Regions from separate parts of the Sporosarcina sp. P7 genome, predicted to be linked through region 4. Evidence: riboswitches for the same ligand, from Rfam matches in the RefSeq annotation. Region 4 holds a riboswitch; each other region holds the start of a gene.
What was found. A riboswitch is a leader RNA that binds a small molecule or an ion and turns the genes downstream of it on or off. The one in region 4 is predicted to bind cobalamin.
Positions count from the first base shown of each region.

Region 1: another riboswitch for cobalamin. It lies ahead of CSV60_RS05365 (ribonucleotide reductase N-terminal alpha domain-containing protein); the one in region 4 lies ahead of CSV60_RS12510 (S-layer homology domain-containing protein).
Region 2: another riboswitch for cobalamin. It lies ahead of CSV60_RS08400 (hypothetical protein); the one in region 4 lies ahead of CSV60_RS12510 (S-layer homology domain-containing protein).
Region 3: another riboswitch for cobalamin. It lies ahead of CSV60_RS01925 (hypothetical protein); the one in region 4 lies ahead of CSV60_RS12510 (S-layer homology domain-containing protein).

Region 1 covers NZ_PDZF01000003.1:216,403-222,058, forward strand. The annotation lists gene CSV60_RS05355 (glycerate kinase) at 1-291, shown strand, start outside; gene CSV60_RS05360 (alanine/glycine:cation symporter family protein) at 363-1,784, shown strand; cobalamin riboswitch at 2,077-2,251, shown strand; partial or broken gene CSV60_RS05365 (ribonucleotide reductase N-terminal alpha domain-containing protein) at 2,412-3,719, shown strand; gene CSV60_RS05370 (GIY-YIG nuclease family protein) at 3,865-4,590, shown strand; partial or broken gene CSV60_RS05375 (ribonucleoside-diphosphate reductase subunit alpha) at 4,819-5,656, shown strand, end outside.
Region 2 covers NZ_PDZF01000007.1:29,313-34,968, forward strand. The annotation lists gene CSV60_RS08390 (ABC transporter ATP-binding protein) at 1-686, opposite strand, end outside; gene CSV60_RS08395 (energy-coupling factor transporter transmembrane component T) at 659-1,528, opposite strand; gene CSV60_RS08400 (hypothetical protein) at 1,546-1,818, opposite strand; cobalamin riboswitch at 2,018-2,157, opposite strand; gene CSV60_RS08405 (hypothetical protein) at 2,374-2,634, opposite strand; gene CSV60_RS08410 (DUF1646 family protein) at 2,734-3,750, shown strand; gene CSV60_RS08415 (hypothetical protein) at 3,780-4,217, opposite strand; gene CSV60_RS08420 (hypothetical protein) at 4,601-4,819, opposite strand; gene CSV60_RS08425 (GNAT family N-acetyltransferase) at 4,839-5,309, opposite strand.
Region 3 covers NZ_PDZF01000001.1:358,254-363,909, forward strand. The annotation lists gene CSV60_RS01915 (YibE/F family protein) at 1-884, opposite strand, end outside; gene CSV60_RS01920 (hypothetical protein) at 911-1,243, opposite strand; gene CSV60_RS01925 (hypothetical protein) at 1,269-2,531, opposite strand; cobalamin riboswitch at 2,705-2,881, opposite strand; gene CSV60_RS15810 (hypothetical protein) at 3,052-3,222, opposite strand; gene mdh (malate dehydrogenase) at 3,599-4,549, opposite strand; gene CSV60_RS01935 (BMC domain-containing protein) at 4,610-4,951, opposite strand; gene CSV60_RS01940 (EutN/CcmL family microcompartment protein) at 4,926-5,231, opposite strand; gene pduL (phosphate propanoyltransferase) at 5,248-5,656, opposite strand, start outside.
Region 4 covers NZ_PDZF01000013.1:26,012-31,667, reverse strand. The annotation lists gene CSV60_RS12515 (S-layer homology domain-containing protein) at 1-592, shown strand, start outside; cobalamin riboswitch at 808-989, shown strand; gene CSV60_RS12510 (S-layer homology domain-containing protein) at 1,040-1,330, shown strand; gene CSV60_RS12505 (S-layer homology domain-containing protein) at 1,606-2,820, shown strand; gene CSV60_RS12500 (hypothetical protein) at 3,059-3,931, shown strand; gene CSV60_RS12495 (VanZ family protein) at 3,969-4,448, opposite strand; gene CSV60_RS12490 (YveK family protein) at 4,567-5,313, shown strand; gene CSV60_RS12485 (CpsD/CapB family tyrosine-protein kinase) at 5,291-5,656, shown strand, end outside.

The sequences.
Region 1 (5,656 bases), on a different contig from region 4:
GCAAAGCAACTATCTTCAGCAGATTTCATCGTCACAGGGGAAGGGAAGACAGATCGGCAGACGCTTGCAGGCAAGGCATTAATGGGGATTGCCAAGCTTGCGAGAGTAGAGAATGTTCCGGTCATCGTCATTTCAGGGGCGATTGAAGAAGCGGCGCGTCAGGAACTACTTGAGTGGTTCACCGAATTGTATTCATTAGACGATGGAGAGAAATCGTTAGCTGAATTGATGGCACAAGCAGCAAAGTTATTGGAGAACAAAGCGTCAATTGTCCTGCAACATAGACAGTAGAAAATAGTTTTTTCTTATACCATGCATAGCTAGTAGGCGAGTAGGGTATAGAATCACAAGGAGGTGGTCAGATGTTTCAAGACGCGATTGACTGGCTTGTAGGGCCGGTGACTAATTTCATTTGGACATATGTTTTAATTGGACTTTTATTGGCGGCGGGTTTATATTTCACGATTCGCACGAAATTTGTACAAGTGCGCTTATTTGGTGAGATGTTCCGCCTGATTGTAGAGAAGAAGGATAACAATGACGGGGTATCGCCGTTCCAGGCATTCACAATTAGTGCCGCGTCGCGCGTAGGAACAGGTAACGTAGCTGGGGTAGCCCTAGCGATCGGAATTGGTGGGCCTGGTGCGGTATTCTGGATGTGGGTGATCGCCGTAATCGGCATGGCGACTGGATTCATCGAAAGTACATTGGCGCAAGTGTATAAAGTGAAAGATGGTGACACATTCCGCGGAGGGCCGGCGTATTACATGCAAAAAGCACTAGGCTGGCGGAAACTCGGAATTGTCTTCGCGATTTTACTGACGATGAGTTTCGGATTCATATTTAACGCAGTACAATCCAACACCATCAGTCAGTCATTCACTGAAGTATTCGGCATTCCGAACTGGAGTGTCGGGGTTGGCTTAATGCTATTAACAGGGATTATCGTCTTCGGTGGTGTCAAACGGATTGTAAAAGTAACACAAACCATCGTACCCATCATGGCGACCTTCTATATTTTGGTAGCATTATATATCGTGATTATGAATATTTCTGAAGTTCCAGGCATTATGGTATTGATATTCGAGCATGCTTTCGGAATTAAAGAAGTCATGGGTGGCGGAATCGGGATGGCCATGATGCAAGGTGTACGTCGCGGTCTCTTCTCCAATGAAGCAGGTATGGGTAGTGTGCCAAACGCGGCTGCTACAGCGAACGTATCGCATCCGGCAAAACAAGGATTGGTACAAAGTCTAGGTGTGTTTTTCGATACCATCATCATCTGTTCTGCGACCGCATTCATCATTTTGCTTGGCGGATTGTATCAAACAGGTGAAACAAACGGTATCATCTTGACACAAAACTCCATGGCTGTACAAGTAGGCGCATGGGCACCGTACTTCATTGCCGGTGCTATCATGTTCTTCGCCTTCAGTTCTATCATCGGTAACTATTATTATGGCGAAACAAATATTGAATTCATTCATGCCAACATCGTATGGAAACGAATCTATCAAGTTCTCGTACTGGTCATGGTATACTTCGGTGCAATCGCAAAAGTACAAGTTGTATGGGATATGGCCGACCTATTTATGGGACTAATGGCCATCATTAACTTAATCGTCATTCTACTACTTGGTAAAATTGCCTTTAAAGTACTGGACGACTTCACTAAACAACGTAAAGCCGGCAGAAATCCTGTCTTCAAATCAGCCAGCATCCCTGAATTAAAAGGCGCGGAATGTTGGGAAGAAACAGCAGAAAAAGCAGAAGATCGTTTGTAATAGAGGTGGTTTGTGGATGTGAGGGATATGATTTTTAATCTTTAACTTATTACCATGTATAAATTAGGATTGTAGCGGAAATCCCTTCTCCACACACTTCTAAGTTTAAAGCATTCACACAAACCATTTAGTCAAGAAGGAAAAAGTTTGATATACTATAAAATACTGAATAACAAAAATCGAATCGTAGTTCAGAAGAAGGATTCTGAACTTCGGTTCGATTTTTGTTTTGCATGTTTGAACACAACATGTTAGGGTTATATATGAATCAACACACTATATATAGTGTGTGACAGCAAATAGATGAATTGGTACCCACCACGTTTAAAAGGGAATCCGCCACTAACGGAGCTGCCCCCGCAACTGAGGGCACGGACGACTATCTTATAAAACCACTGCTTCGGCGGGAAGGAAAGATGGAAGAACGATGTGCCAGCCAGTAGACCTGCCAGTCATCTCAGCAAAACATTCTTCGGGGTTGGAGAGTGAAAGCACAAAGCAGTCTTATTTCAGTCTGCCTAAAACTTTCCGCGATCTACTAAGCGTCAATTGACGACTCCCGATTTTATTGGGAGTTTTTTTTATTTAGTACATAACCGAATTAATTAACTAAAGGGAGCGGATATCATGGCTATTATTCAAGAAACTAAGGGACTTAATCAAGTGTTGGAAAACTTACAAGAAGAATTCGGCAAGAAACAAATGGAGCCGTTAATCGAAGCGAGTGAGAAATTCCAGGAGCGCCACCCGGCTAGCACGGCAACTGAATGGACGAACGCGATGGTGCTGGAGTCTTTAAGCCGTATTGATGAAGCAAATACGTATTGGACGTTTGTAGCGGCACGAATTTATTTATTCGACGTCTATGCAAAGCAACAAGCATTGCGTGGGGCGGATGCTTATACCGACTTTGCGAAAAATGTAGAACGCTTGGTGGAACAAGGTTTATATACACCTGTTCTGACAGAGAAGTACAGCCGAGATGAGCTTCAGGAAATCGGTAAGCTACTCGATCCTTCCCGTGATCTATTATTCACATATATCGGTTTGAAAACATTGGTAGACCGATACGTAACCGTAAACTTTAAGAAACAGCCAGTGGAGCTGCCGCAAGAGCGCTGGTTGATCATCGCGATGACACTAATGCAAGACGAAACAGTAGACCGCATTCATAAAGTTGGCGAAGCATACTGGGCGATGAGCAATTTATACATGACAGTAGCGACACCTACATTATCGAATGCAGGCAAGATGCACGGTCAGCTATCCAGTTGCTTTATCGATACAGTGGATGATTCCTTACAAGGGATCTACAACAGCAACACCGATATCGCAAACTTGTCGAAATTTGGTGGCGGCATCGGCGTCTATATGGGGAAAGTTCGTTCTCGTGGTGCATCGATTCGCGGTTTCGAAGGCGCGTCAAGCGGTGTTCTTCCATGGATCAAACAGCTGAACAATACGGCAGTCAGTGTCGATCAACTCGGTCAACGTCAAGGTGCCGTAGCCGTTTATCTCGACGTATGGCATCAAGATATCTTCACATTCCTTGATCTCAAGCTCAATAACGGCGATGACCGTTTACGTGCACATGACATTTTCACAGGCGTTTGCTTGCCAGACTTGTTCATGGAGAAAGTCGAGTCCCGTGAAGACTGGCATTTATTCGATCCACATGAAGTCCGCACGAAAATGGGCTATTCATTGGAAGACTTCTATGATGAAACAAAAGGACAAGGAACATTCCGCGAGAAGTATGAAGAATGCGTCCGTAATGAAGATTTATCACGAGAGACGGTTTCAGCGATTGAAATCATGAAACGTATTCTGCGTAGCCAGCTCGAGACAGGAACACCATTTATGTTCTATCGCGACGAAGTAAACCGCATGAATCCGAATAAGCATGAAGGTATTATATATTCTAGTAATTTGTGTTAACAATAGCACCTTCAGTCAGTAATGGCTGTCGAAAACTCCGTTAAACGGGGGAACTCTTATTTAGTAAGACAATCCCGTGCTAAATCTCAACTTTTGTAGTATCATCAAATAAAGAACATTTGTTCTATAGGAGATGATATTTGTGGAAAAGCCATTTGGTTTTGTTTACGAGACTACAAATACAGTTAATAATATGAAATACATTGGAAAATGTATTTACGGTCGGATAAATAATTGGGAAACATATTTGGGTTCAGGTCTTTATTTGAAAAGGGCTTTTAAAAAGTATGGTAAGGAAAAGTTTAGCAGGGTAATTCTGGTTGAGGCATACTCAGATATAGAGTTGAATCAACTTGAGGAATATTATATTTCTAAACGAAATGCTGTAGAATCAAAGGAATATTATAATATTAAAATGACATCTATTGGCGGAGATTGTTTTACAACAAACCCAAACAAAGAGCATATCCGCAGTTTAAGAGTGAAACAAATGACAGGCGCTTCAAATCATCAGTACGGGAAACCAAAAACCAAAAGGATGATTGAAGCAGTCAAAAAGAAGAACTCAAAAGCAATCATAATAGATGGAATTGAATATTCATCAATAACTGCAGCATCTGTTGCACTTTCCCTTAATTGTACAACAATTTCGTATAGATTAGACTGTGATAACTTTCCTAGCTGTAAGAGAATTGTCCCGAAATCACTAAGACCAACCAACAAACATGCTGCTTATAAATGCCAAGTCCATGACGTGGTATATGAAAGTATTGCAAAGGCGGCATTAGCTCATGGCATTTCTACACATGCTATGAGAAACCGTATGTATTCCCGTAACTTTCCAGACCATCATATTATAGTTGAGTAAATGCCTAACGACTATCGAAAGCATAGCTAGTTGAAATAGCACTAGTGAAGAAGCGAGTAGAGTACCCCTCAAGCGAGGCCCTGATGAAAAACAGGGATAATTCATAAAGGGAAAAGCGGAGCATCCTACCAGGTCGTGCTGGGGATGATGATATAGTCTCCTCTGCATGGTGACATGCAGCAGCAATTAATTGCGGATTAAGCTTTGCGAGCTTAATTGAAGAAGAGGACTGAAATACTGCAAAATATGTCAGCAAGTACACATGAATCCGTAACACTAGAAGACGATATGGTCGTCACACGCACAAAGCCAGGTGATTTCGTCGTATGTAACCTGTCATCGATTAACCTTGGAAGAGCAGTAACGGCAGACGTGCTAGACCGTTTGATCAAAATTCAAGTGCGTATGCTCGACAACGTCATCGATCAGAACCAAATCCCAGTTGTACAAGCGCAACGCACCAATGCACGCTATCGTGGAATTGGACTCGGCACATTCGGCTGGCACCATTTACTCGCGTTGAAAAACATTCAGTGGGAATCGGACGAAGCGGTGGATTTCGCAGACAAGCTATATGAAAATATTGCGTATTTGACAATTAAAGCCTCAATGGAATTATCAATAGAAAAAGGCGCGTATCCATTATTTGATGGATCGGACTGGCAAACGGGTGAATACTTTGAGCAACGCGAATACGATTCAAATAAATGGCGTGAACTGCGCATGGATGTGGCAATGAACGGTATGCGTAACGGCTATTTAATGGCAGTCGCACCGAACAGTTCGACATCGGTTATCGCAGGCTCAACAGCGTCAATCGACCCAGTATTCAAGCCGTTTTACCATGAAGAGAAGAAAGACTATAAATTACCGGTCATTGCACCGGATTTGAATCACAACACGTATGACATCTACCGTCGTTCAGCTTACATCGTCGACCAGCGTTGGTCGATCAAGCAAAACGCCGCTCGTCAGCAGCATATCGATCAGTCGATTTCATTCAATATTTATGTACCGAACTCGATCCGCGCATCTGTGATTTTGGATTTGCACTTGCAGGCATGGA
Region 2 (5,656 bases), on a different contig from region 4:
TTGCCGATTGCTTTCGGTGTTGTGTCATAAAGAAGGGAGCCGTTTTCCATGAACCACACTCGATCGCACACGGGTAATAACTCTTCTAACCGATGCTCGACAATTAAAATTGTCATGCCAAGTTCACGATTGATTTTCTCAAGTAGCGTCAGAAACTTAGAAGCCGCAATGGGATCAAGTTGGGACGTCGGTTCATCGAGTAATAAAATATCCGGCTCCATTGCAAGCACCGCCGCTAGATTAACGAGTTGTTTCTGTCCACCTGATAGGTCACTGATACTTTCATGCAACCAGTTGTGAATACCGAAGAAACTGGCGACTTCAGCGATTTTTTGTTGCATGTCTACCGTCGACACGCCCATATTCTCAAGACCAAACGCCAACTCTTGCCACACTTTCTCCATGACTATTTGTTCCTCTGGATTTTGCATTATATAGCCAATAGCTGTCGCTGTAGTTGACGCAGGTAGTTCATCGATTTTTTCGCCGTTCACATACACCGTGCCGCTAAGTTTACCGTTCGGCCGCATTTCCCGTTTCATCATTTTCAATAACGTGGACTTTCCTGAACCGGTAGGACCGAATAGCGTTATGAATTCTCCACGCTTAATCGAAAAGCTCACGTCTCGCAACACATGCTGTTCTTCATACTGGAAGTTCAGATTTTCGACTGTAAGTATCGCCATTTGACCCTCTCCTTCGCTTCATAGATAAACGGTAATAACATGAGCAAGCCGATGATGACGTAATGCTCTGCACCTAGTGTCTGTTCACTGATTTCTGGATAATACTGCGTCTGGTGCTGTGTGAAGTATCCAATGTAGTAAAGAAGAAACAGAACGAGTCCAGCCGTCAATATTCCGTCCCGTTTTGTGAATCGCCTCGTCTTATACCGCGTTCTCTCTTTCGCGATACCATACCCTCGCGCCTTCATGACATCTGGCTTCACAATGACAAACTCCGCTGTCTGAACGAGCGTCTGCCGCCACAATGCGAACGCGCGACGGAATTTTTCCACTCTGCTCCCTACATTGTAATAGCCGATTCCGCGTTGTGCCATTTGGTTTTCACGCCATTTTATTTTGAATAACGGAATGAATCGCCACAGCATGGAAACGAGAATTCTGGGGCTAGCGGACACTTTCGTCAGTACGGCAAATAGTGTGTTCGTCGTGAAAATCTCGAAATAACTTTTCGTCCAGAAACTGGTTGCAACTACGGCTCCCGCAATGACGAGTCCTTTCGTCACAGCTTCCAGCGTTACCGCGTGTTCATGGAGGAAAAATAACGGAGTGAAACCGTTATGTACAGTTGCTGGATACGCTACGGCAATTAGTAGAAAAACAAAAGAGTAATAGATCAAGTCTTTAGTTGCTGTCCGGACTCCGTGCAGCATGAGAAAATACAGAATGCCCCCGATCATGGCCAGCGCCACGATGATCGGATGAAACGAGCTGAACATCGTGACTAAAACGACTGTAACGTAGACAAGTAGCAATAGTGGGTGAAAGTTTGAGAATGCGCTCATCTAGTTTCCTACTTTCTTTATTTTCGTATATAGCTGTCTAATTCTCTACCTACATCACATGTGTAATGAAATTCCACTTCATCACCGCCCTGCGGTTCATATTGACTAACGCTACGGCTACTATATCTTTCTTCATTATATCGCTCTAATCTCTTTGACGCCTTCTTTTTTTCATCCTTCTGATTACTACGATGACCAAACCTGCAGCAATCTTGGAATTGAAAGTCGTTCATACCTTCAATCAATGTGATCCCGTCTGTAAAGTCATTCAGTCGTTTGCCATGTGGCATCACGATCATTTCCTGGGGAATGAGAGAATCGTCTAAATGATTTACAGTGACGACGTATAGTGGATCGGTCCGCCAGCTAGTTTTAGCGTGGAAGCCTCTACTTTTTCATTGAAATAGACGGAGCAGTTTTTTCAGTGGCAGTGTAGTTTTGAAATCAAAAAGTCCCCACCTCCTGAATGAGATGGGGACCATGAAGGTGTCATGCTTACATACTTTGGCAAGGCTCCTGACTTAGGGGCATATTTCCCCCATTACAGTGGCCGGACCGCTCAGGATTCTCACCTGATTTCTATTTATTCTTTGTTTACGGGACAAAGAACCAAAACACTCTAGGTGACTATTAACTAGCATATAGTTTTTGCGGGGGAAAATCAATAGACGGTGTACTGAGAGTCAATGTGTCACTGTCTAGTTATTATGTACTTTGTATATGAAAGAATTTCATCACGTCCTTTATCATCTTTATGCCTAATTTAGTAGAATCCAAATAAAAGACCCTTCCATGTCAACTCACAACACACGGGGGTCTTTATACTGCCTATAAAAATGCGCCTATCACTTCTCATCTTCCTCATCACACGGTGGCTTCTTTACAATCGTCTTCCCACTCGAATACAATCCGCTCGCGGACAACCCCATAATAATTCCGCCCAGTATCCCAGACTTCCAATCATTTGGAAACAAGTAGAAGATCCCGCTACCGATGCCTAAAAGTAAGGAAAAGATCGGAATCAATTTTTTCGGCAGACCATACATCTTTAAAATTTCCGTTAACCCAATAATAACAGGGATCAGTACAATATCTGAAACTTCCAATGCGTGTCCCCCTCTTTATCTATTCTATTCAGACTCTATGCAAGATGAATCGGCTTTTTGCATACAGTGTAGAAGAAAGATTGATGAAAGGAGATACCTATGGTCACTGGTTTGCTCATTATTTTAGGTTTGGTGTTATTGCTGCCGTTTACGGTCCCTCGTATTGAACGTAATTTGGAGCTGTTTTTATTCGTTATGGGGTGTGCTGCGGCATTTGTTAGTGGGGTGTTGCAGTGGGAGTTGTGGAATAAGGCGTTACGCGATCCATTGCATATTACGCTCGCCGTTCTTGCGGCGGGAATAGTCTTTCGCTGGATACGACATCCATTTGAGAAAGCGGTAGTAGCAGGTAGCCGAATTATTCCATTCAGATTATTCTTGGCGCTGATTATTATGGGATTGGGATTGATTTCTAGTGTTATCACGGCCATTATTGCAGCGTTAGTCCTCGTGGCGATCGCATCCGTCTTGCAAATGGACAGACGTTCAGAAATTCGTTTTGTGATCTTGGCGTGTTACGCAATCGGCATGGGTGCGGTGCTGACACCAATCGGCGAGCCACTATCGACGATTGCGACGAATAAACTGGATGAAGATTTTTATTATTTAATGAACTTGCTTGGAACCGATATTATAGCCGGTGTCTTCGTCTTTGGACTGCTCGCATTCTTCCTGATTCGCCCACGCAACCGCTCGCGGTACCGTTCTTCCGGACAAGCGGCAGAGTCGTACATAAGTATTTTCGGACGCGGCGTAAAAGTGTATATATTTGTTTTGGCATTGACACTGCTCGGTGCAGGATTTGAGCCATTGATCACCCTTTACTTACTCGATCTTCAGCCATTGACGCTTTACTGGATCAATATGATTTCAGCTGTACTCGACAACGCGACGCTTGCTGCTGCAGAAATCAGTCCCGCGATGGACGCATCAACGATCCAAGCGCTACTACTCGGCTTGCTAATTAGTGGCGGGATGTTGATTCCCGGAAATATCCCGAATATCATTGCGGCAGGTAAACTCAATATCCGCAGTGGGGAGTGGGCGCGGGTCGGTGTACCCCTTGGATTACTTGTGATGGTTGTCTATTTCGTGATTTTACTTGGCAGACAATGAAAAAAGACCGCGCAGGCGGTCTTTTCATTTTACTCGAGTACTTTCACCCATACCCGATACTTTTTATCATCCGTCTGAACCAATTTAGTATTGGGACTTGGTGCGTTATTTTTCTTTGTAAAACCCGCTTCAAACGAAGAAGTTTTGACACTTTCACCTAAGTTCTTCTCGGAAGGCATGCCGATGCCAATCGCATCCGTTACCGTCCACGTGTCATCTTTCTCTTTGTTCAACTTGGCAATAAATATTTCTTCCGTGCCGTCCAGTATCCCTTTATAGACATTGATTACTTTATTATTATCGACTTCCAACGTACGATACACTTTCACCACTTCCGCAAAACCTTCCTCTGCATGAAGCTGCTCCAGTGCCTCTCGTGGGGTATTCGATGTAGTATTCTTATCTGCTGTCTGGCAACCTACCAATATGACTGCCAAAAACGGAATATAAAATAGTTTTCGAAGCACGAGATCCTCTCCTTATCTATTTTATTGAATATCCTATTGTTAGTTATATTCAATCCTCATTTGATTCTCTTATTTCGCCTTCAAAAAATACGTTCTTTCTTTTCTTCAATGAGCTTAAAATGTACATCTGATGTCGATCCGCTACATCCGAGAAATGCAGAATTTGATTTGAAAATGGTTCTTTTTATTTCTGCTTATCTAGTCTCTCTGCGATTGATTGAAGGATTGCATTCTTGCGTTCTTGTAGTTTAAGAAATTTCAGCGCGAACCATATAGTGAATATAAGGAATGCTAGCGGAATGATGTAAATGAATACATTTAAAATAGATAGAAACGAAAAAAATAAGTTGTTGTGGTGCATATGTATCTCCTCCTTTCACAATTTATACTGACTGCTTCCTTTTCGGAAACAGATAAGACACTAGCAACAAAGCCATTGCTACTCCGAATGCTATATACGTCCACAAATTAAACGTCGTTTCTGGAATCGTATACGCAACCCCGGTAATATAGAGTGCCAAACGAACAATGTTTGTTCCCAATACAATAAAGAGTGCCAAATATTGCAATACATCGCGAGTAATTTTCTTGTGTTTCGCCACTTGCACTACCTCCCATTGCTCAGGAAAGTGATTTCTCCATGGAAACTACGGCAATCGACGTGCCATCGGTTCTATGTAATACCGATTCCTCACACACGTGATAGCCGATCGATTGATAGAGTGAGATGTTTTTCGTCACATCCGCGCGTACTTTGCATGCTATTACTCTCTTCCCTTGTTGCGTCGCATACTCCTCTAAAAACCGCAGTATTTTTTTCGCAATACCTTGTCCTTGTCTTTCCGGCACGACAGAAAATCTAGAGAAATAGAGGCTTTCGTCTTCCAATCGAAAACGGACCATCGCGACGGGTTCTTCTTCCATGTAGCCAATCAACGCCTGTACACCGCTTTGCATTTCAGCCGTGATACTCTCGACGGTCTCCTTCAACGCGCTCGTCGGTGGTGTGGCCTTCTCGTATTCCCGGAACGCCCGGATCATCACGTCACGGATGACAGGGATATCGGAAATGTTCGCTTCGATAATGTTCATAACCGTCCTCATTTCGTTTCGTTTTATACACATTATGAAAAGACATAAGTGGATGCTGCCATGTCTCCATTCTAGAATAGTTCGATGATCTTATACTCTTTGTCTACTTATACTTCGCAGAATTGCTGTTTCTGAAAAATTTTCGATTCTTCTTTGTCTTGATTCTTATCATACAGAATGCGCAATGTGTCGCTATCGCTTTCTACATCAAAATTTGTAAAATCCACAGTGTAATCGTCCTGGCTTTCATCAGCTCTTCCCCTAATCTTTAGTGTAATGAAGAGTGAATAGTACTTTAACTATCTTTAACACTACTATTTCCCATGTTTTCTGTAAAGCGGATACAA
Region 3 (5,656 bases), on a different contig from region 4:
ATATCTATGCCAGATGCCTTCAGCGCTTTAACGGATATAGTATGATCTCTTTCATATAATGCAAACATCGAAGACGACATCGTAATGGCCACATCCATGATGGCTCCAAGCGATCCGATAAACAACCCCGCCATGAAGATCGTGTGATAAGGACGCGTCAAAAACTGCATTTCCTCATAACGCAGCCCATTCCCTGAAGTGATCCAGATGACAAGGGACGTAATGGAAAGTGACACTGCCGTTGCGACTAACGTAGCCACAATGGCGGCATATGTTTTTTCATTTCGGCCACTGACTAGCAGGAGCGAAATGGTTGTGAATAACAAGATACATATCCCGCAAACCACAAGTAAACTGACCTCATAGAATTTCACATAAATATCTAAAGCGAATGATAGTACCATGACGTTAATCACAAAGCCTACTATTGCCAATAGTCCTTGCTTATGCCCGACAATTAGCAGTGTAAATACGAAGATCCATGCAACGATCAATACGTATTTATCACGTTTTACGTCTGTTATACTCCCCGCTAGTTCTTCTACCTTAGAATCAATGGAGACGAAAACTTCATTTCCTATATGGTACTGTTGATCGTACGCCCCCGAGGATGAATACTCATTTACCAACTGGATTTCCCGACCTTTTTCTTCCCCATTCATGATCTTAGCTATGATGTGTTGGACAAATAGCGTATCTTCATTGCCATGCATGTCTGTTACATCCGTTTCTTCCTCTATTGTTGTATGGATTACCTTGGCGATCGGTCGATCATAAAATGAATAATTATGATTTACAAAAGCAATGGAAATGGTACAGCAAAATGCTAACAGAAAAAATAAGATCCACTGCAATGTTGTGATGTTTCTGATTCTATTCAAAATAATCCTCCTGACACTCCTAGGATGAGTCACAGATTAATCCTACCATGAATAAGACGTAGATTTAAAAAAAATATCTCTATTACTCCCAATAAGAAAAGCTCCGATTCCATTATAGGAAGAGAAGCGAATGTACCCATTTCCTTGACAGAAAACTGTTCTAGTAAATCCAGCATCTCCAAAACCACCACTTGATGGTAGAGTGTGACATCAATTCCTAGGAGTGTCCCACTTTCAATAAATCTTCTATCTTTTTTCGATCCCGTCAGCCAGTCAAAATCAAAAAACTCTACAACACGGACTTTTTCATCCAGTGGCTTTCGTTTTAAGGAATCTTGGTTAAACAGTTCCGCTACGCGCAAAATTAGCTGAGCCTATAGAAGGGATTCAGGTAAGTCGGACTTCAGGAATTCCACCACTCCATGCTTTCATGAGCAGCTGCAACAGTTCTGCTGTTTCAATGGTAGAAGATTTCTCCAACGTAACAGAACCTCCTTGATCGGTATGGCGCTGTTCTGCAATTACCCGATCGATCATTGCGGTTTGCTGGTGTTTTGTCGCCTCGTTGATCGATCGATGCATAACTGTGGCTGCTTTGCGCAAAGGTGTTTGCATTCCGCTTTCACAGGATGCTACGTTCAAGTAGTGGTTTATTTCTCTCGCTACTTCTTCAATAAACTGAAGAGCCTTCTCTGAATGCAAATCAATTTTCTGGTTAGCTATAGCGATTTCCCACCCCGCCACTTCAACCCGTAATGCATGTCCCCATAAACTCTCAATGCCGTTCAGCAAAGGTACAAGTATGGTACATGTACGTGCCAGCTCCGTCGCCTGCATTACATTCGGCAATTGAATATATGAGGATAATGCTGCTTTTTCTTGTCTTTCTTTATTGTAAAAATGCACTATAATACCTTCACTTTCAAGCAGCTGTTTCATCAAACCGATAGCTGAGATTTCTTTATAGTCAATAGTAAGACCGTCAGTGGCATGAAGAAATCTTTCCCTATTGAAGTGGCTAAGCGAACATCCAAAAACGCGTTCTACTTGTTCAGCTTCAAATATACTCCAAGAGCCGCACGCTTGTACTTGTTCCATAAAATAATCGGGTATACATATATGCTTTTCTTTTATCTCGCTTGATAAAAATGATGTGATTCCATTGTCGGAAATATCCATAGTATATTGTTGGACTCTTGTCTTTCCCTGATAGAATGCTTTATCGAAGAACGACATCACTTCAGCTGGTAACGTCACATAGCCATGGCTCAGTATCCAATATGCTTCCTGTACTTTCCGCAGACGCTGAACAGTTTCATGTTGCATGGCGGCCATTGCTATGAGCATCAATCTCTCCTGAGGCAGACCTATCTGTTTATCACAATAATTGGATGTTACAAACTCATTCATATATGGTTGCAACAGTGCAGAAGGGATCAATTTGTCACGTTCAGCAACAACCTGTAAGCCAAGCCATTTGATTTCGGTTACTGAATAATCATAGATCCATCGATCGTATAACCCATCCTGTAACAGTTTCTTTACTACTTGATGAAATTCCGAATACGCAGGCCTTCCACGCTGTTTTTCTACTTGTTTATACAATAACTGCAATAGTGCCCGTTCGGTTATCTTTTCCACTACTCTCATGTCCCGGTCTCCTTTCGTAAACAACAAAAAAACAATCATTCCGCCTCTTCGGCAAAATGATTGCAATAGTTGTGAATGAGGAAACAAAGTCAGGCAGCTTTAATATACTACACACAAAATGCATAGACGTAGATACCTTTTTTGCTTCCACTCCTCAACCCCCGAAGAAAGTGTCGCTTTTACGATACGTGGCAGGTCTCCTGGCTTCACTTCATCCTTCCGCAAGTGCCTTCCCATGTCTCCATAGTGGCTAATTCTAGCGGTCGTCCGTGTATACAGTTGCGGGGACAGCTCCGGTTGACGGATTCCCTTTTATACCTTGATAGGTACCAGCGCATCGTGCAAACTCATTTATTTTATTGCTATCATTTTATCATGGATAACATAGTGGGTGGTAGCGTTTGTATGCATCAGAAGAATCATGAGATAACTAAATAGGGTGCCTATGCAAAAAACATTGTGAGTACGTCCACAATCGTTTTGTGCTAGGCACCCCGTCGTGTAGAGTGTTCTTCATTACTTACATTAGTTGTTGTTCGCATAGACAACCGCAATCCGCCAATCCTTGAACATATGCCTCTTGCCATGTGATTCCATGGATGAAACCATTCTCCGAGTAACCTGTGATCAAATAGAATGTTTCGTTCTGCTCGGGTAGTGATGAATTGTTCTGATAGTCGTTGTTTTTCATAAGAATTACCTCCTGGATTTTGTATTTTTCGTAGTATATGCCTTGCCGGGGAATAAAAGAACGTTTTTTCGGCATTTAATGATAATCGGCCATTTGACAGCGCTTACATTACGAAGTCAAAAGGAAGAAATTCTTTATATATATCCCCGAGTAAATATACTACAGACATACTTTATAATTCAGTGAATTCTGTTTATTGTACCACCCCAATAAATAATTGTAAATATAAAAGTTGTAATTCCCTGTTAACATTTGTAGATTTTCGAGAAAAACCTATGACTTCTCTATCATTTAATGACTAAAACACGACCTTATAACTTTTTACACAAAAAAATCTCCCTAAGTCCTCTGTACGACTTAGAGAGATCCGTAGTGATTAGGACATTTGCTTTTCGCAAATATCGATGACTGCTCTGACAGAGTCAGCTGACTTGTCGAGTGCTATTTGTTCTTCCTTTGTTAACGGAAGTTCAATCACACTCTCGATACCATTGCCTCCCAGAACAGTGGGTACGCCTAAATAAATGTTTTGATATCCATACTCGCCCTCTAAATAAGCAATGGACGGCATAATTCGTTTCTTATCTTTAATAATTGCTTCAGCCATCTCAACCAAAGCCGCTGCCGGTGCGTAATAAGCGCTACCGTTACCTAGTAGTGAGACGATCTCACCACCGCCTTTTCGAGTGCGCTCCACAATTGCTTCTAGGCGTTCGTTCGAGATAATCTTATCCAATGGAATGCCGCCGGCGTACGAATAACGTACAAGTGGAACCATATCATCTCCGTGTCCACCAAGTACAAAGCCCGAAATATCCTCTACGGATATATTTAGTTCTTCCGAGATGAACGTAGTGAAACGCGCAGTATCAAGCACGCCTGATTGTCCAATTACGCGGTTTTTAGGAAAGCCAGTTGTTTTATAACATACATATGTCATCGCATCAACTGGATTACTTAAAATCAGCACGGTACTGTCTGGCGCGTAACGTTTCACTTGTTCGGAAACAGAACGCATAATCTTTGCATTGGTTGCAACTAAATCATCTCGACTCATACCTGGTTTACGTGCAACACCTGCTGTAATGATAACCATTGCGGCGCCTTCAATATCCTCGTAATTGGATGTACCTGTAATACGGGAATTAAATTGTTGTACAGGACTCGTCTGAAGAAGATCCAGTGCTTTCCCTTTAGTCGGATTGGAAAGATCCGGGATATCAACCAAGACAATGTCACCTAATTCTTTCTGTGCAGCCATCAATGCAGCCGTAGAGCCCGTGTGACCAGCTCCGATGACTGCAATTTTATGTCGTTTGAAAGCCATGAAAAACACTCCTTTATATAGACTTCAATATGAGGAATGCACTTATAGCACACCTATTCCTCAGTCTTTCTTCGGTGCCTTCTTCGCTTCTGCCAGTTTCTTAACTTGCGGAATTTCTGGAGTAGTCGACACTAGGGGTTTCACCATGCCATACACTGAATCATCGGGACGCGGTATAACATGCGCACCTAGTAATTCACCTACACGCGCTGCTGCGTCGCGACCTGCGTCAACAGCTGCCTGAACTGCTCCAACATCACCTTGAACGATGACCGTAACAATTCCACCATCGACCATCTCCTGTGATACCAACTCCACGTTGGATGCTTTCACCATTGCGTCTGCTGCCTCAATTGATCCAATCAATCCTTTTGTCTCAATCATTCCGATCGCTTGACTCATGTATATCACCTCTTTTCACTTCTGTGGAATCGATAATACCAATAATGACCGCGTCGATTGGGATCGGGTTTTCTTTCGGTAAAATAAAGCGTGAAGAACCGCCACTCGTAATGAGTACCTCGTCACCAACCCCTGCTCCAATCCGATCTGCCGCGACCATATGCGACTGTATACTATTGCCGTATGCATCAATCGGCTGGATGATTAACAGTTTAAGCCCTGCTAATCCATCCTCTTTACGGGTTGCCCATACGTTACCAATCACTCTACCCATTCGCATGCGTAATCACCTTTTTCTACTTTCTACTCGATATCGTTTTACCGAGTTCCCGTGCTGTATCTCTTGCTAGTGCCGTAACAATTGTGCCTTTATTAATAACGATTTCCTTTTCTGAAATCTCGGACACGTCTTCAGCCGACAAAAGTTTTTTTGTGAATTCATATGCCTCTGGAACATTTACTGGAATAGCCTTAACCGCTTCCGTCGTCGCTTGTACAGATGCCACTTCTTTCGCGTCACCCGATTTCACTAGACGACCAATTGATCCTTGTGTAATGAAACCTGCATTTGCTTCATCGGTATCAATATGCATTTCGAGACGATAACGCTCATTCACCCGAATACGGACATTGCGGAATGAAATGGCTCGGACTCCGTCTGCTTCCACCGTGACATACTCTCCATCTTCCACACCAAAGCGCGTA
Region 4 (5,656 bases):
GGCGATTGTTCTAGTTCGTGCGTATAATGCCATTCACAAAACGGATCTTGTAGGATTTGTTGCGAAGCAGACATTTACAAGAGATGTAAAAGATTTGGGGAAGGCGAAATTAGAAGCACAACCATTTATTGATGTGCTCGACTTTTTTGATATTACCAATCCTGTTGTTTTATCATTTAATCCGAAAAATACCACAACACGCGGACAATTCGCATCCTTTTTATATAAAACAGCTTCTGTTCCAGTAGAACCTGAACAGAACAAGCCACAGCAACCAACTGATAAATCTCCTGTTTGGCAATACAAAGGCGAGAAGCAGTTGCACGTGAAAAATGGGGCGCAATTTACACTTCCAGTAGTTCAGGCAACTGACTATTCAGGTAAACAGATTGCGCTTCAGACTGTCATTACGGATGATGCAGGAAATATTATTAAGGAGCTCAATACATCTAACAGTGGCACTTATACAATTACGTATAGCGCGATAGATGAAGCGGGGAACAGAGCGAAAGATTTAATCATCACCGTGAACATAGCTCCCCCGTCACCTATTGAAGATGATGAAGAATTTGTAGTAGAATCGATTACGTAAATAGATGGCAAGCACCTGTTGATATGAACTTGGCGGGTGCTTTTTATAGAGGATGATTAACTAAATCTATTGCCTTTATTCAAAGATATTGGTTTAATGCAATTCGCTGACTATCATGCATCATCAAAAGAAACAGTCGAATTTATATGTACATTCAAGTAATATAATGTTTCGTGCTATTGCATACTGCCAGATTGATAACAACGATAGTGTTAACTAAATAATAATATATTGGTTCTCTGTTTATCACAGAGATGAAAAGGAATCAGGTGAGAATCCTGAACGGTTCGGCCACTGTATATGGGAAGCGACTTCTATATAGCCACTGGTTGGAAAACTAGGAAGGAAGAAACGATTACCCATAAGTCAGGAGACTTGCCAATTAGAAATACAGTAAATTATGCAGATAAAACGATTGCGGAAATGGAAGCTGCTTAGCATCATGGTTTGGTCAAAGGGAAAGATGGTAAGTTCATGCCAGCAGCTAAAGTGACACGTGCTCAAATGGCTTTAATGTTTTATCATGCGTATGAAATTCAAAACGGCACAAAATATAATGGGGAAACGAAAGTGCCGTTTCCAGACATTAAGAAATACGACGGGGAATCACAAAAAGCAATCGGCATGTTATATTATTTAGAAATGGCAACAGGAGAAAATGGTCATTATATGCAGGGGATTTCCACAACGGGAACTCATGCAGCGAAAATGATAATAGAATTTTCGGAGGTAAAATGAATCAAATAGCACAGTTACTTAATACCCCCTTCAACCTGACATTATAGGAGAAGGGGGTATTTAATCTGTCATAATTCTATTCAGTATATAAAGATTAATAAAGCTAGCGGAAATAGAAAAAACAACTAATAAGAAAAGGCTTCAGAACTATTTAATGCCTCTTTCTCTAACTTACTTTAACTTTAAATCAAAATAAAATAATAATTGGTAATACATTCATGTAGGGATATGGTAAACTAGTCTTGAACTAACTAATTACTCGGGGGGTAAATTTATTGAAAAAGACTTCAATGGCTTCACACAAATTATTTAAAGCGGCTTTAGCAACAACAGTAGCAACTGGGGCATTCGTTGCGGCTGTTCCAGCAGAAACAAATGCAGCAATTAGCTTCAAAGATGTAACGAATCCGGCAGTGCACTACTATAAACCTGTGTTGGAATTGGCAGGGCGTGGTGTAGTGAAAGGGTACGATGATGGTACATACCGTCCAAATGCTTCTGTAACACGTGCACAATCCGCTAAGATTCTAGCACATGTACTAGACTTGGACACAGTGAATGTGAAAGATCCTGGATTTAAGGATGTTAAAAAAGGCACGCCGTATTATGGTCCTATCGCAGCATTAGCTAATGCTGGATATATCAAGGGATATGAAGAGAAAGGTGTTAAAACATTCAAACCGAACAATAATTTGACACGCTCTCAAATGGCTAAAATTCTAACTTTAGGTTTTGATTTGAAAGAAGAGCCATTAGCTGCTAATCGTTTCAAAGATGTGAAACCAAAAGATGCATACGCGGGTTATGTAGCTGCATTACTAGCACTTAATATTACAACGGGTACCACACCGACTACTTTCTCACCTAATGGATTGGTGACAAGAGGTCAAATGGCGACATTCGTAGTTCGTACAGAAACAGCGTTAAAAGTAGAAAAACCAGAAGTGCCTGAGCAACCAGAAAAACCGGATCCGACACCACCTACGACACCACCTACAACACCACCTACAACACCACCTACAGAACAACCGGGTAATCCAACGCCAAATCCTCCGGTAGTGGTAGATGGTAACCAAATGTTAAATAGTAAAATCGGGACTGCATTAGCACAAGGCAATAATTCAACTGATGCTGTCGCAGTTTCATTGTCAGGTAACACATTTACTGTAGATATTAAACAACCAACGACTACAGTCAATGATTTTAAAAGTGTAGCAAAACCGATTTTCAATGCATTTAAGACAAATACCACACTCAATTCAGTTACCGTATCCTTAGTTATTGATAATCAAAGTGTTGTCATTAGCCAAACAAACATTGATAATAATCAAGACTTCGAGACCGTAGTTGATAAAGCATTGGCAAAAGTAGGCGCTAGTAGCACGACAAATCTAAGTGCTTTACGAGGTAAAACCGTTTCAGTGAACGTAGTAGGCACAATCGATGGCACACCTTTTAACAGCACATATTCATTCGTATTTGGAATTTGATCAGTAACTGAGCGGAGAGAATTTCCGTTTCTATATGTATTTTGTGAAAAGATGTACGCACTATCGATAATATGAGGTTATGTGTATTTAATAGATTTGACAAAGTTGAAAGAGCTACCACTAAAAGTCGAAAACTCAGACTCATAGTGGTAGCTCACTTTTAATTTCCATATTATATTAGGCAGAAGAGTTGGTAAACTGGTAAACTATACATAAGTAAAGAACAAAGGAGAGTAATATGAATAAAAAACTTAAGATATTCTTACTAACGGCATTAGCAGTTATCGTTATAGGTAGTAGCTATATTTTGTATCTATTCCAATTCAAAGAGTATGAAGTTGCTGATGAAGAAGTAGATGAAATTATAGAAAATCCATATGACATTACATTGCCTAATGGAAGCAAACTTGTTCTTGACGGCGAAGAACAAAACGACGAGAAGAATAATGAACAAACATCGGATAGTAAGTCTGATAATGGCGGTAAAAACCCAGATAGTCAGCAAACAGCAGGCGGTTCAACATCCATTTCAACAGGTGATAAAATAACAACCTCTAGCACTACAGGAGGAGGCACATCTGCTACTGATAAAAACCAATCATCTACCAGTCAAGTAGACGGTGTAAAACAACCAGCTAAAGAGAACGCAGGGAACACGACAGGTACCACTTCTTCTACTAGTGATCAATCAGGTAAAAAAGATCCTGCCGTTAGCAAACCCGTATCAGGAAATGCAGGATCCAATCAGCCAGCTAAAAAGGATTCTGTAGCGGCGATCAAACAAAAATATGAACCAACCGTTAACGATCTACAAGGACAAGTCGATGGCAAAATCAACTCGTTAATCAGTCGTGCGAAGAATGAATACAGTACGAAAAAAGCGAATGGTGAAAGTATCGATTATGGTTATTTCTACAATAAATATATGTCTGCAGCCAATAGTCTAGAGGCGCAGACGGATGCAGTATTTAATGGAGTCGTTAGCTCGCTTGAAAAAGATTTGCAGTCCAATGGATATGATAAATCGTATTCACAAAGCATTCGCGATGAGTACGCAGCACAAAAGAAGGCGCGTCGTGATAGTATACTGAGTAAAGCGATGGGTAGGTAAATGGAAAAACGACTAGTCTAAAAGGATTCCTTTTAAGCTAGTCGTTCTTTTTTCTGCGACGCAACCAGACGGTGATTTGCAAAAAGAGCAAGAACGTCAACGCTCCGGACATATCGAGTATGACGTCGCGAATGGTGGCGGTTCGTCCTCCTGTGAAATATTGATGGGTTTCATCCCCGCATGCAAGTAGTAATGTGAGGATGCTTGCAATCAAGAATCTAGGGAAACGAGATGGTAGGGATAAGAAAATTCCAGCCGCAAGCAAACCGAATAGTATAAAATGTGCGCTTTTACGTAATAAAAATTCTACGAAGTGATAATACCCGCGTTCTTCTACGGAAATCGTCGTGTTCCAGTAGTGGATGGATAAAGTCGATAGTGCGGATTCAAAAGGTTTGGTGGGTAATAAATTTTGTAGTGTAGGGATCAAGGATTGCTGTTCATACGTTTGACTAGAAGATACAAGTAAACTACTGATAATACATAGAACAAGTATAATAGCTATGACTTTTCTCATGTGCGTATTATAGCATAATTAATCAAAAATCCTATTTTTAAGTGGAAATTCGATATTTTTCGCTATGCTTATATGCTATACTAGTAGCAAGTTTGCCGAAAAGGAGCAATATTACATTATGGAAGAAACGATCAGTTTACAGGAACTATTCTCCACATTAAAGAAGCGTTTAGGTTTGATTATAGGAACGACAGTAGCTGCAGCTGTACTTGCGGCGATCATCAGCTATTTCTTTTTAACACCTATCTATCAAGCTTCTACACAAATACTAGTCAATCAACAAAAAACGGAGCAACAATCATTTGATTCCCAAGACATTCAGACGAACTTACAACTTATCAATACATATAATGTCATTATTAAAAGTCCAGTCATCTTATCACAAGTGATAGAACAATTGGACCTTGACATAACACCGGTAGCACTAAACGCGCAGCTTACAGTGAACAGCGAGCAAAATTCGCAAGTTGTGAATGTCACTGTACAAGATCCGGAAGCGCATAAAGCAGTGGATATTGCGAATACCACTGCGGAAGTGTTCCAGAAGGAAATTGTCAATTTGATGAAAGTGGATAACGTAAATATTTTATCGCCTGCTTTCTACGCGGAAAATCCGAAACCAGTTAAGCCAAATAAAGAGCTTAACGTAGTGATCGCCGCAGTCATCGGGCTTATGATCGGAGTGGGCATTGCATTTTTACTAGAATACTTGGATACTACAGTGAAAACAGAACAAGATATTGAAGAATTGCTCGGTTTACCAGTGCTTGGGCTAGTCAGTCCAATTTCAGATAAGGAAGTCAACACGGTGACCGATGCGCCAAAGAAAGGGTCAAGTGCACATGTTAAAAAAGCGCATATTTAAAAAGAAGAAACAGTCTAAACAATCCGTTGCGCGTAAACTAGTTACGGAAACGAGTCCGAAATCGGTTGTGTCCGAGCAATTCCGTACCATACGGACGAATATCAACTTCTCCATGCCGGATCATGATCTGAAGTCCATTCTGTTCACATCAGCAACGCCAGGGGAAGGTAAGTCTACAGCATCAGCCAATACAGCGGTAGTCTTTGCGCAAGAAGGAAAGAAAGTGCTGTTGGTTGATGCGGATATGCGAAAACCGACTACGCATTATACATTTTCTCGAATGAATGCGACAGGCCTATCGAACTTATTGACTCGTCAATGGGAACTCGAGGATATTATCCAG